2 regions of the Brevibacterium sp. LAARM2_SD2 genome follow, and region 2 is predicted to be linked to the other one. Evidence: predicted binding sites of a transcription regulator. Region 2 holds the regulator's gene; the other holds the start of a gene.
The links. Region 2 encodes HspR, which represses chaperone genes until heat shock. Its sites were predicted from a motif close to AAGTTGAGTCNNNNNGACTCAACTT; they were not measured.
Positions count from the first base shown of each region.

Region 1 (6,592 bases), on a different contig from region 2:
GCTCTGATCCCCGCCCATCTCGACCACCTCGTCGTCACCGTCCCCGACCTGCCCGCGGCGGTCGCGGAGATCGAACGGGCCACCGGAGTGCCGGCCGTGCCCGGCGGCCGGCACCCCGGACTCGGGACGGCGAACTTCCTCATCGGGCTGGCACCGGCTGGCCGGCCGGACGGGGCGCACACGTATCTCGAGATCCTCGGACCCGATCCCGAGCAGGAGGCTCCGGCCGACGGCACGCTGCCGCTCGACGCGCATCTCGCGACCGCCCCGACCCTGCGCACGTGGGCGATCCACCCGCCGGCCATGGCGGCGACGGTCGCCGCCGTGCGCACCGCGGGCATCGACGTCGGCGAGGTCAGGGACATGTCGCGCGAGACCGCCGAGGGGAACCTCCTCGCGTGGCAGCTGACGAGCCGGTCCCCGCTCCCGCAGGAGGGGATCCAGCCGTTCCTCATCGACTGGGGTGACTCGGTCCATCCCGCCGAGGCGGCCCTGCCCTCCCTCGATCTCCTCGAGTTCATCGTCGAGGTGCCCTACGTCGCTGCGACGCGGAGCATGCTCGAGGTCCTCGGGGCCGGTGACACCGAGGTCGCCACCGGGCCCGAGCGCCGCCTGCGGGCGCGGCTGCGCGGTCCGGGCGGGGAGCTGACGTTCTGAGCGTACGGTGCCCGTCGCTTCGAGACTCGGCAGAGACCGCGATCCGGCAGAGACCGCGATCCGGCAGAGACCGAGATCCGGCAGGGACTGAGATCCGGCAGAGAGAGGGAACCCGCGGCTAGACTCGCAGGTGTGATTCCGCCCCTCATCCCCACCGGCCGCAGTCCGCGCGCTGCACGGATCGGTCGCGCCGCCTCGGCGTTGGTCGTCGCTGCCCTCCTCACCGCCGTCAGCGCGTGCGCGCCCGAGGAGGCCGAGGAGACCCGGCCGACACCGCAGGCGGTCGAGACGATCGCTGCCCCGTCGGTGACCGACCCGGCCGATCTCCCAGGACCGACGGCCACGGGACCCGGCGGTGATTCGGCCGGTGCGGTCGGCGTGACCGAAGGCGACATCGAGATGCAGGGCAGCGGGAAATGGGCGCGCCCGGCCGCTGAGGTCGGGCCCAACCGCGACGGCGGCAGGGCGTTCACGGTCGCCGTCCGGGTCGAGGACAATCTGCCCATCGACGTCGATGGCGCCTCCGACTTCATCATCGCGACCCTCCAGGACGAGCGCGGCTGGCAGGACATCGACGACGTGTCGATCGAACTCGTCGATTCGGGGCAGGACGCGATGATCAGTATCGCGAGCCCGAACACCGTCGATGAGATGTGCCTGCCGCTCAAGACGCTCGGGAAGCTCTCGTGCCGCAACGGCCCGAACGTCATCCTCAATGCCAAGCGCTGGGTGAGCGCGACTCCGGAGTTCGACGACATCACGCAGTACCGGCAGTACCTCATCAACCACGAGGTCGGGCATGCGCTCGGTCACGGCCACGAATCGTGCCCGGGTTCGGGGGAGACCGCCCCGCTCATGCAGCAGCAGACGAAGGGCCTGTCCGGCTGCACGCCCAACGGCTGGCCGTCCCAGGGGTAGTGGGTTCGGCCGCCTCGGGGATGACCGGCCGACTGCGATTGACGACAAGCTGAGAGTCGAGGTCAGCCCTCCCTGAACCGTCTGATCGCAACGTCCTGTTGGGCGAGGCGGCGCAGGGCGAGCAGTACCGGTTCGAGGAGCAGGGTGCCGAGCACCGCCTGCCGCACGGCGCTGTCGATCTCGGCGGTGGGCACGGTGTCGACCTCCGCCTCGGCGAGGTCGTGGACGGTGCGCCCGTAGCGAGCGAGGCCGCCGTCGATGAGGTCGATGCCCGCCGCATCGAGAGCCCGCAGCGCCGTGGCGAGCTGGTCGACTTCGACGCTGTCGGGGTCGATCGTCCACCCGAGTTCGGCGACGAGGCCGAGGGCCGCCTCGGTGCTGGTTCCCTCTGGCCCCTGACGGGACGAGCCTGTCTGACGGGGTGGGCCTGCTTGACGGGGGGCCTGCGCGGGCATCGTCGCGTGCTGTGCCGCGCCGAGCACCTCGGAGAACGTCTCCGGCGGATCGTCGATGACGCCGAGCACGCGTTTGGCCGCCTCGATGCTCAGTCGGGCCGGGCCGAGGAGGGCGCGGATGAGCTCGAGACGGTCGACGTGCGCCTCGGAGTAGACCGCCTGCGTCGCCGACGTCCGCTCGCCGGCCGGCAGCAGTCCCTCCCGCAGGTAGTACTTGATCGTCGCCACCGGCACGTCGCTGCGTCGCGACAGCTCAGAGATCCGCACAGAGTCCTCCTTCTTGCGTCTGATCCTTCTTCCGGCTGATTCCACCCTCCGTCCCCTTGACATTGGACAGTATAACTATCCAATATTGGAGAGTGCAGGTATCCATTATGTCAGGAGCTCACGATGACGACGACTCGACTCACCCATGATTACGACGGCGAACTCGTCGTCTTCCACATCGGCATGCGCATCCGTCAGTGGTGGCGCCCCGACCTCTGGCTGCCCGTCTTCCAGGCGATGCCGCCGATGCTCCGCGAGCTCTCGCAGGACCCCGACTCCGGACTCCTCGGCTTCCGGCTGATCGCCGACCCGCGCGTCCGTGGACGGTGCAGTACTGGAGTTCGCTCGAGAAGCTCTATGCCTACGCCTCCGATCCGCAGGCGTCCCACCGACCCGCATGGTCGGCCTTCAATCGGCGCGCGCGGAATGCGCCGCGTGCCGTCGGCGTGTGGCATGAGACCTACCCGGTGGCCGGTGCGGAGTCGATCTACGTGGGCATGCCCCCGATCGGACTCGCCGAGGTGGTCGGATCCCGCCCGGTCACCGGTCGCAGCCATCGCGCGGCCGACCGCCAGGCCCGTCTGGATCGGTGAAATCACTGGTCAGAGCCTTGGTTCCGATGGGTAAGCGAGACCTCCATCACGCCGGGGAGGGACGGGGAATATCACCGGGAGGATTCTCGTTGATTGAGTCAAACAGACGTATATGAGTCACCCTGGCTCAACTTCCAAAGGAGACCGTTTTGGCTAACTTCTTCGGACCTTCCAGTGGTGGCGAAGGCTCTTTCGACGAGTTCCTCGCCCGCTATCTGCAGGGTCAGAACACACCACGGCAGGGCCGTTCCGTCGACATCAACCGGTTGCTGTCCAAGCGCACGCGTGAAGTCGTCGATGGCGCTGCCGAGTACTCGCGGCGGCGCGGACAGGAAGAGGTCGACGCCCTCCACCTGCTGCGCGTGATGGTCGATTCCGAGCACGGCTCGGCGTCCCTGCGCCAGGTCGGCGCGGACCCCGAGGCGATCGCCCGGGCCATCGACGAGCGCCTGCCCGAATCCGCCGAGGCACGCGAGACCGAGGGCGCGCCGACACTGACCGGCGCTGCCCAGAAGTCGCTGCTCGACGCCTACCAGGTCGCCCGCGCGTTCGGCTCGACCTACATCGACCCCGAACACCTCTTCTTCGCCTTCGTCCTCAACCAGGAGATGCCCGCCGGGCGGATCCTCGCGCAGGCCGGGGTCACGCAGGCGACCCTGCAGGCCGGTGCCCAAGCGGCCGAAGCCAAGCAGACGCAGGGCGGGACGACCGAGTCCGGTGAGGGGGAGTCGATGCTCGAGAAGTTCGGCACCGACCTCACGGCGCTCGCCGCTGAAGGCCGGCTCGACCCGGTCATCGGTCGTGCCACGGAGATCGAGGAGACCATCGAGATCCTCGCCCGCCGCACGAAGAACAACCCCGTTCTCATCGGTGAGGCCGGCGTCGGCAAGACGGCGATCGCCGAAGGACTGGCGCAGGCCATCGAATCCGGCGACATCCCCGCTCAGCTCCTCGGCAAGCGGGTCATCGCCCTCGACCTGCCCGGCATGCTCGCCGGCACCCGCTACCGCGGTGACTTCGAAGAGCGTCTGACGAAGACGCTCGACGAGATCGCCGAGGACGGAGACACGATCGTCTTCGTCGACGAGCTCCACACCCTCGTGGGAGCAGGCGGCAGCGGCGAATCGAATTCGATGGACGCCGGCAACATCCTCAAGCCGCGCCTGGCCCGTGGGGATCTCCACCTCCTCGGCGCGACGACGCTGCGTGAGTTCCGCACGATCGAGAAGGATTCGGCGCTCGCTCGCCGCTTCCAGCCGGTCATGGTCGGCGAACCGACCATCGAGGACGCGGTGACGATCCTCGCCGGACTCGCCGATCGGTACGCCGAGCACCACGGTGTCACCTACGACGCCGAGGCGATCCGCGCCGCCGTCGAACTCTCGCACCGCTACATCACCGACCGGTACCTGCCGGACAAGGCCATCGACCTCATCGACCAGGCCGGCGCCCGGCTCTCGCTCAAGCGGGGTCCGGTCGTCGACACGGCAGCGATGCGCTCCGAGCTCGGCGAGCTCGAGGCGGAGAAGAACTCGGCGATAGCGGCCGAGAACTTCGAGCGGGCCGGCGAGATCCGCGATGAGATCTCCCACCTCACCGATCGGCTCGAGGAGATCCTCAACTCGAGGACCACCTCGGCGAATGACGGGGAGGACGGCGTCGTCGACGCCGAGCAGATCGCTCAGGTCGTCTCCCGGGCCACCGGGATCCCGGCCTCGTCGATGACGCAGGAGACGAAGATCCGGCTCGCAGGACTCGAGGACATGCTCCACGGTCGCGTGGTCGGTCAGGACGACGCCGTGTCCGCGGTGTCGAAGGCCATCCGCCGGTCGCAGACCGGGATGGGCGATCCCGCCCGGCCCATCGGCAGCTTCCTCTTCCTCGGCCCCACGGGCGTGGGCAAGACGGAGCTGGCGAAGGCGCTCGCGTCGACGCTGTTCGACGACGAGTCGGCGATGATCCGGTTCGACATGAGCGAGTTCGGGGAGCGGCACACCGTGTCCCGTCTCGTCGGCGCCCCTCCCGGGTACGTCGGCTACGACGAGGCCGGTCAGCTCACGGAGCAGGTCAGGCGCCGTCCGTACTCGGTGATCCTCCTCGACGAGGTCGAGAAGGCGCACCCGGACGCGTTCAACCTGCTCCTCCAGGTCCTCGACGACGGTCGGCTCACCGATGGTCAGGGACGCACGGTCGACTTCCGCAACACCGTCATCATCATGACGTCCAACCTGGGCTCCGAGTTCATCGGGGCATCGACGCCGCTGGGCTTCACCTCGGCCGATGCCACGGTGACCGAGCGGGACCTCAAGGCGAAGGTGATGGGTCGGCTCAAGGAGGTCATGCGGCCGGAGTTCCTCAACCGGATCGACGACACCGTGATGTTCACCCGCCTCGACCGGGTGCAGCTGCGGGAGATCGTCGGGCTCCAGCTCGAGCAGTCGATCGATCGGCTCTCGCGCCAGGGCATCGCCCTCGAGGTGTCTCAGGACGCCATGGACTGGCTCGCCGAGGCCGGTTACGAGCCCGAGTTCGGTGCGCGGCCGCTGCGCCGCGTCATCCAGCGCGAGCTCGATGACCGGATCGCCGACATCCTCGTCACCGAGGCTGTCGCCGAAGGCGGAACCGTCGACGTCACCGTCGTCGACGGACAGCTCACGGTGGCTCCTCGCACCGAGGCGGCTCCGCTGGCGGCCTGACCGGTCGCCGGCGCGAGGCGCCACCCTCTTCGACGCGGTGATCCGACATTTACGCCCTTTGCAAAGGGCGTAAATGTCGGATCACCGCGTTGTTGTGTCTGCAGGGCGTTGAAGGCGCTGCCTAGGCCCGTGGGCGCCCGTGTGATCGACGCCGAGGGCGCGGTTGATCGTGATCCGCTCGACGAGTGTCCACGCGGTCGTCGTCATGAGGTAGAGGGTCGCGGCGAGCGGCACGAACGCGGCGAAGACGGCGGTGAGGAACGGCATGAAACTGAGCATCCGCGTCATCCCCGACAGGTCGACCCCGCCGGGCAGCTGGGTCGCGGAGTCGGCCGCCGAGGTGGTCGGCTGCGGCATGAGCAGGTGGCGGGAGAGCGCGGCGACGACGGCGATCGCGACGATGAGCCCGGCATAGAGCAGTCCCGCGACCCAGGTGAGGTCGCCTGCGCCGATGAGACCGACGAGGCTCGAGCTCAGCGGAATCCCGAAGAGCGTGTGCCCGAGCAGCTCGTTGGCCTGACCGCCGATCGTCGGCTGGACGAAGAGGCCGTAGACGGCCATGAGCACGGGAATCTGCAGGAGCACCGGCAGGCAGCCGGCGAACGGGGAGGCGTTCTCCTCCCGATAGAGCTCCATGAGCTTCTCCTGCATGACCTGCTGGTTCCCCTTGTGCCGCTTCTGCAGCTCGGCGATCTTCGGGGCCAGGCGCTTCCGTGTGATGCCGGCCCTGACCTGCGAGAGGCCGACGGGGATGAGGAGGGTGCGCACGGCGAGGGTGAGCACGATGACGGCGATCGCCGCACTGCTCTCACCGGCGAGCGGTTGGAGGAGGTCGCTGAGCGCGGTGACGAGCCAGTACGCGCCGGAGACGAGGAGTTTGATGGGTGGGAATTCGTAGATGTTCACAGACGGTGTCCTTCGTTCGTCCGGGTGAGCACGGAACCGGGCTCACGCGGCGTGCACGCGCACTGCGACAGTGCTCGGGCACAGGGGTGGGGTCGTCACC
Region 1 covers NZ_JBNFOM010000017.1:27,826-34,417, forward strand. Annotated here, with positions in the region: gene AC2W7K_RS11715 (VOC family protein) at 1-7, shown strand, start outside; gene AC2W7K_RS11720 (VOC family protein) at 1-657, shown strand, start outside; gene AC2W7K_RS11725 (DUF3152 domain-containing protein) at 790-1,575, shown strand; gene AC2W7K_RS11730 (MerR family transcriptional regulator) at 1,638-2,297, opposite strand; partial or broken gene AC2W7K_RS11735 (DUF4188 domain-containing protein) at 2,481-2,537, shown strand; gene AC2W7K_RS11740 (monooxygenase family protein) at 2,624-2,890, shown strand; gene AC2W7K_RS11745 (ATP-dependent Clp protease ATP-binding subunit) at 3,040-5,586, shown strand; gene AC2W7K_RS11750 (YidC/Oxa1 family membrane protein insertase) at 5,668-6,492, opposite strand.
Region 1: a site for HspR is predicted at 3,000-3,024, ahead of AC2W7K_RS11745 (ATP-dependent Clp protease ATP-binding subunit). Genes of this name have one in related genera too.

Region 2 (6,592 bases):
GAAGATCGGTGAGGCCATCTACCAGCAGCAGGAGTCCGGCGCGGCCGGTGGCGCTGCCGGTGGTGCCGACCAGGGCAGCAGCGACGCAGGCACCGGTGCCGACGACGATGTCGTCGACGCCGAGGTCGTGGATGATGATGAGGACGAGGGGAAGAAGTAATGACGACCGAGGGCAACGATCCGTCGTCCGAGGAGCCAGGCTTCACCTTCCATGACAAGCGTCGGGTCGATCCCGAGACCGGTGAGCTCCGTCCCGAAGCCGACCCGCAGTCGGCTTCGGGGGAGTCCGGTGAGGGAGCCGACACCGAGGAGGTGCTGGCCGACGCCAGCGACCTCGGTGTCGAGATCCCGGCCGACGCCTCATCGCTCAACGACACCGAGGCGGCCGGCAGCGAACCCGCTCCCGGCTCCGAGGCCGCGGCCCACCTCGCCGACCTCAAGCGCATCAACGCCGAGTACGCGGCCTACCGGATGCGCGCCGATCGCGAACGCGAGCGGGCGTCCGTGGGCGGAACCGTCAAGGTCGTCGAGGCCTTGGTTCCCGTCCTCGACGAGGTGCGTCTGGCGCAGGAGAACGGCGACGTCTCCGGGCCCTTCGAGGCCCACGTGAACAAGCTCATCGACGCGCTGGCCAAGGTCGGCGTCGAGCAGTACGGCGCAGTCGGCGACGAGTTCGATCCGCACCTGCATGAGGCTCTCATGCAGCAGCCGTCGGACGAAGTCGAGGTGCCGACGGTGTTCATGGTCATGCAGCCGGGCTACCGCATGGGTGATCGCATCATCCGCGCGGCCCGCGTCGGCGTGCAGCAGCCAGAGGACTGACCGTTCCACCTTCGCCGAGGTGACCCGCCACCCCAGCGTCCGGCCACGGACGCTGGGAGCGGGGACCGCCTCGGCGACGGTCCGGAATCACCGGGAGGGAAGCCTTCGCGGGGATTGCGGATTGTGAGCAGACAGATGAACGGACGAATGACAGAGCCGGGGCGGACACGCACCGGCAGGCACAACAGGACTGAGAAGAAGGGAGGTGCCAGATGAGTACCGGACCGCAGAACGACTGGTTCGAGAAGGACTTCTACAAGACCCTCGGCGTCTCCAAGGACGCGTCGGACTCCGAGATCAAGAAGGCCTACCGCAAGCTCGCGCGGAAGTACCATCGGACGCGAATCCGGGGGACGCCGAGGCGGAGGCCAAGTTCAAGGAGATCGGACAGGCCCACCAGGTGCTGTCGAACAAGGAATCGCGCGAACAGTACGACCAGGTCCGCGCCATGGGCAGCGGTGCCAGGTTCAGCGCCGGCGCCGGTGGTGCCGGGGGAGCCGGCGGCGGCTTCGACGACGTGTTCTCCGACCTCTTCGGAGGCGGCGGGCGCACCCGGACCCGGACGACCTACAGCGGCGGCGGGTTCGGCGGCGGCAGCGGCTACGGCGACGTGCCCCCGGATCTCGCCGATCTCCTCAACGGGTTCGGCGGCGGGTCGTACGGCGGCTACGGCGGCGGTTACGACACGGGCTTCGGCGGCGGATATTCGCCACCGGTCAAGGGCGGGGACATCAAGTCCTCGACGAACCTCAGCTTCACCGAGGCGGCCAACGGCGCATCCGTGAAGCTGCAGATGCCCGGCGGCAAGCCGCTGACCGTGCGCACCCCGATCGGCGTCAAGGACGGACAGAAGATCCGACTGGCCGGCAAGGGCAAGCAGAGCCCGAACGGCGGCGATCCCGGTGACGTCATCCTCACCGTCCACGTCAAGCCCCACCCGGTGTTCACCCGCGACGGGGACAACCTGCGGATGGACCTGCCGGTGAGCTTCGACGAGGCGGCGCTCGGCGCCGAGGTCAAGGTGCCCACGCTCGGCGGTCAGCCGGTGAAGGTGAAGATCCCCGCGGGCACGCCCTCGGGTCGGACCCTGCGGGTGCGCGGCAAGGGCGTGAAGACGAAGAAGGGCACGGGCGATCTGCTCGTCACCGTCGAGATCGTCGCGCCGAAGAACCTCTCGAAGGAAGCGAAGGAAGCCGTCGAAGCCTACAAGGCGGCGACGGAATCCGACGACCCGCGTGCCGGCCTGCTCGATCGGGCCAAGGCAAGCTGAGGCAGTGAGGCAGGATGCAGTTCTCTCAGAGCGCAGCGCTCTACGTCATCTCGGTGGCGGCGGAATTGGCGGGGATGCACCCGCAGACCCTGCGGCAGTATGACCGGATGGGTCTCGTCACCCCGCAGCGCACGGCCGGCAAGGGCCGACGCTACTCGGGGCGGGACATCGCCAAGCTGCGCCTGATCCAGCATCTCTCGAAGGACGAGGGGGTCAACCTCGTCGGGATCAAGAAGATCATGGAGATGCAGAACCAGATCGACGCCCTGCGCAGCCGGAACCGGGAACTCGAGGAGGAGGTCCTCGCCGAGGCGGCGGCACGCGAACGCGATTCGCGTGTCTTCGCTGCCGGTTCCGGCGGCGATGTCGTCTCGATCGCGCGCGGCCGGCGACCCAAGGTCACCGCCGAATCCGAGGCCGGTGCCGTCGTGCTCTACGACGATTTCACCACCCGAAGGGTCCGCGGTCCGGCGAAGGCGTGAGGGCGATCCGAGCGGTACCGAGCGGCTGTGACGGCAACCTGAGCGGCCCAGCGCGGGAGTGACCAGGGGCGGAGCACCATTCCAGGGGCGGAGCGATCCGCCCCTTTCTCATGCCCGGATCGGGTTGTGGCCAGTTCGCTCTGAGATGGCCAAGGCAACCTTGGCCATCTCAGAGCGAACTGGCGCAAACCGGTCGCGACCCGGACTCCACGGGCGCCGCTACTGGGGAGAGCGCTGGTCTCGGCGCGATCGTCGTCGATTGCGGGTCGCACGTCCGCGACAGGCAACCGACTGCGCGGCATGTCCGGCACACGCCCGTTTCGCCGACATCGCTCGATCTGTGCAACCCCGCCGAACCACCCGAACGGCGCTTCGGCTCACCCTGTTTCGGGCGGCTCACGTTTTGAACAGAGCCGCTCGAACCAGGATGAGCCGCAGCGTGAGGCTGCGAGGGTGGGAGCCTCAGAGGGCGCGAGTCATGGGGTGCGAGAACTCACGACGGGCAACCCTCCGGCGGCCAGGTTCGTGTGAGCGCACTGCGCCTACCAGGGCACCTTGTGCGCGGCGTTGCCCGCTGTCGAAACACGGGCGAAACGTTGCCCGCCACGGGACGAAACAATCGACTGTCAGGATGGGCGCTGTTGAGATCGACGAGCGACCGAGGAGACCACCATGACGATGTCTGCAGACAAGTCGACGGCGCCACCGGGGACGAGCAGCGAGGCGAAGGCCGCAGCGCGCGAGAGTCTCGAGGACTACACTCTGAGATTCGCGCCGCGCTCCTACCGCACGTGGGCACCGGCCGTGGTGGCGACGAGTGCACTGGGCGGCATCGCGTATCTCGCTGACTTCTCGATCGGCGCGAGCATCGGCCTGGCGCACGGCACAGCCAACGGCATCCTCGGCATCCTCACGGCGGCCATCATCATCTTCCTCACCGGCTGGCCCCTGGCCTTCTACGCCGCACGCTACAACCTCGACCTCGATCTCATCACCCGCGGCGCAGGGTTCGGGTACTACGGCTCGGTGATCACGAACATCATCTTCGCCACCTTCACGTTCATCTTCTTCGCGCTCGAGGGCTCGATCATGGCCCAGGGGCTCTACCTGGGACTCGGCATCCCGCGTCCGCTCGGCTACCTCCTCTCCACCGTCATCATCTTCCCGCTCGTCATCTTCGGCATGAAGGCGCTGGCCCGACTGCAGGTCTCGACGACACCGCTCTGGCTCGTCCTCATGGTCGTCCCCGTCGGCTACCTCATCGCCTTCCAACCGGAAACCGTGAGCACCTTCTTCGCGTACCAGGGCGAGAGCGGCGAGAGCGCGAACTTCGCCTCGGCCATGCTCGCCGCCGGAGTCTGCCTCTCGCTCATCGCCCAGATCGCCGAGCAGATCGACTACCTGCGATTCATGCCCCCGCGCACTCCGGGCAACCGTCGCAGCTGGTGGACGGCGGTGATCCTCGCCGGTCCGGGCTGGGTGATCTTCGGGGCGATCAAGCAGATCATCGGCATGTTCCTCGCCGTCTACCTCATCGCCAACGTGCCCGGGGCCACCGGATTCGCGACCGAGCCGGTCCAGCAGCTGCTCGCCACCTACGAGCAGATGATGCCGCAATGGCTCGCCCTGCTGCTCGCCGTCGTCCTCGTCGTCATCTCCCAGGTGAAGATCAACGTGACGAACGCCTACTCCGGGTCACTGGCGTGGACGAACGCCTACACCCGGATCACCAAGCACTACCCCGGGCGGATCACCTTCCTCGTCGTCAACCTGCTCTTCGCTCTGACGCTCATGGAACTCAACATGTTCGACTTCCTCAACGCGATCCTCAGCTTCTACGCCAACCTCGCGATGTCGTGGATCTGCGTCGTCGCCGCGGACATCGCCATCAACAAGTACGTGCTGGGACTCTCGCCGAAGACTCCGGAGTTCCGCCGCGGCATGCTCTACGACTGGAACCCGGTCGGCGTCGTCTCCCTCGTGCTCTCCGGTGGGGTGTCGATCGCCATCTACTTCGGTGCCTTCGGGGCCGCAGTCCAGCCGTTCTCCCCGCTCTTCGCCGTCGGCATCGCGATCGTCGCCACACCGCTCATGGCGATCATCACCCGGGGGCGCTTCTACCTGCGTCGACAGGACGACGGCATCGACGTGCCGATGTATGACGACCACGGCAACCCCACGGATGCGACCCTGTGGTGCCACGTCACGGAGATGGAGTTCGAGCGTCCCGACATGATCGCCTCGGCGAAGACCGGACCGAACGGGGAGACCCTCTATCTCAGCTCTCTGGCACTGTCGACCGACCGCCTCGGCGAACATGTCCTGCCGGCCGACCCCGTCCGGGAGCGCTGATGCACTTCACACCGGGGGACACGGAGAAGCTGCTGCTCTCCGTCGCCGGCATGGTCGCCCGCGATCGTCTGGAGCGGGGAGTGCCGCTCAACTATCCCGAATCCGTCGCGCTGCTGAGCACGTGGGCGATCGAGCGGGCGCGTGAGGGGGCCGCGGTCGAGGAGCTCATGGTCACCGGACGGGAGGTCCTCAGCCGCGACGACGTCATGGACGATGTGGTGCCGATGCTCCACGACGTCCAGGTCGAGGCCACGTTCCCCGACGGGCGCAAGCTCGTCACCATCCACAACCCCATCGACTGACAGGACCGCGTCATGGCAGGCACGAGAGACCACGGGCCGGGAGCCGTGCGGGTGCGCGAGGGCACCCGCCTCCTCAACGCACGCGCCGCCGAGGCAGACACCGGCAGCATCACCATCGAGAACACGGGAGATCGTCCGGTGCAGATCGGATCGCACTTCCACCTGCCCGACGTCAACGCCGCATTGGCGTTCGACCGGGCACGAGCCGAGGGCTGCCGGCTCGACATTCCGGCAGGGACCTCGATCGTCGACGGGGCGTCGCGGACCGTGCCGATCGTCCGCCTCGGCGGGCGTGCCCGGGTACCCGGACTGCAGATTCGCACGGGCGGCACTGATGGCTGAGATCTCCGCTCAGCGCTACGCCTCCCTCTACGGACCGACGACCGGGGACCAGGTCCGCCTCGGCGACACCGACCTGTGGATCGAGATCGAGGACGATCGGACATTCGGCGGTGACGAAGCGGTATTCGGCGGGGGCAAGTCGATTCGCGAATCGATGCTCCAGGGCACGACGACGCGCGTGACGGTGCACCGGACACCGTGATCACGAATGTCATCGTCCTCGACTGGTGGGGGATAATCCGCACCGACATCGGCATCCGCGACGGCGTGATCACGGCTCTGGGCCGGGCGGGCAACTCCGACATCGCCGACGGGGTCGATCCGGGTCTGCAGATCGGCCCGTCGACCGACGTCATCTCCGGCGAGGGCCGGATCCTCACCGCCGGTGGGATCGACTCGCACGTCCACCTGCTGTCGCCATCGCAGATCCATGAGGCGCTCGCCACCGGAATCACCACCGTGGTCGGCGGCGGAACGGGCCCGTCGGAGGGGAGCAAGGCGACGACGGTCACGCCCGGGGCGTGGCATCTGGGGATGATGCTGCGCGCACTCGACGCACTGCCGGTCAACGTCCTGCTCCTCGGCAAGGGCAACACCGTCTCCGCCGCGGGGCTGGCCGAACAGGCCCTCGGCGGGGCGGCAGGGTACAAGATCCACGAGGACTGGGGCGCGACACCGGCCGCGATCGACGCCGCGCTGCGGGCCGCCGACGATCACGGCCTGCAGGTCGCACTCCACTCGGACTCGCTCAACGAGTCGGGCTTCGTCGAGTCGACGATCGCCGCGATCGCCGGGCGCAGCATCCACGCCTTCCACGTCGAAGGTGCCGGCGGCGGCCATGCCCCCGACATCCTCTCGATCGCCGCGCTGGAGAACATCATCCCCGGTTCGACCAATCCGACTCTTCCCCACACCGTCAACACCGTCGCCGAGCACCTCGACATGCTCATGGTCTGCCACCACCTCAACCCCAGCGTGCCCGAGGACCTCGCCTTCGCCGAATCGCGCATCCGGGCGACGAC
Region 2 covers NZ_JBNFOM010000026.1:46,943-53,534, reverse strand. Annotated here, with positions in the region: gene dnaK (molecular chaperone DnaK) at 1-160, shown strand, start outside; gene AC2W7K_RS14965 (nucleotide exchange factor GrpE) at 160-822, shown strand; partial or broken gene AC2W7K_RS14960 (DnaJ C-terminal domain-containing protein) at 1,035-2,092, shown strand; gene AC2W7K_RS14955 (heat shock protein transcriptional repressor HspR) at 2,107-2,574, shown strand; gene AC2W7K_RS14950 (purine-cytosine permease family protein) at 3,253-4,926, shown strand; gene AC2W7K_RS14945 (urease subunit gamma) at 4,926-5,228, shown strand; gene AC2W7K_RS14940 (urease subunit beta) at 5,241-5,570, shown strand; partial or broken gene AC2W7K_RS14935 (urease subunit alpha) at 5,563-6,592, shown strand, end outside.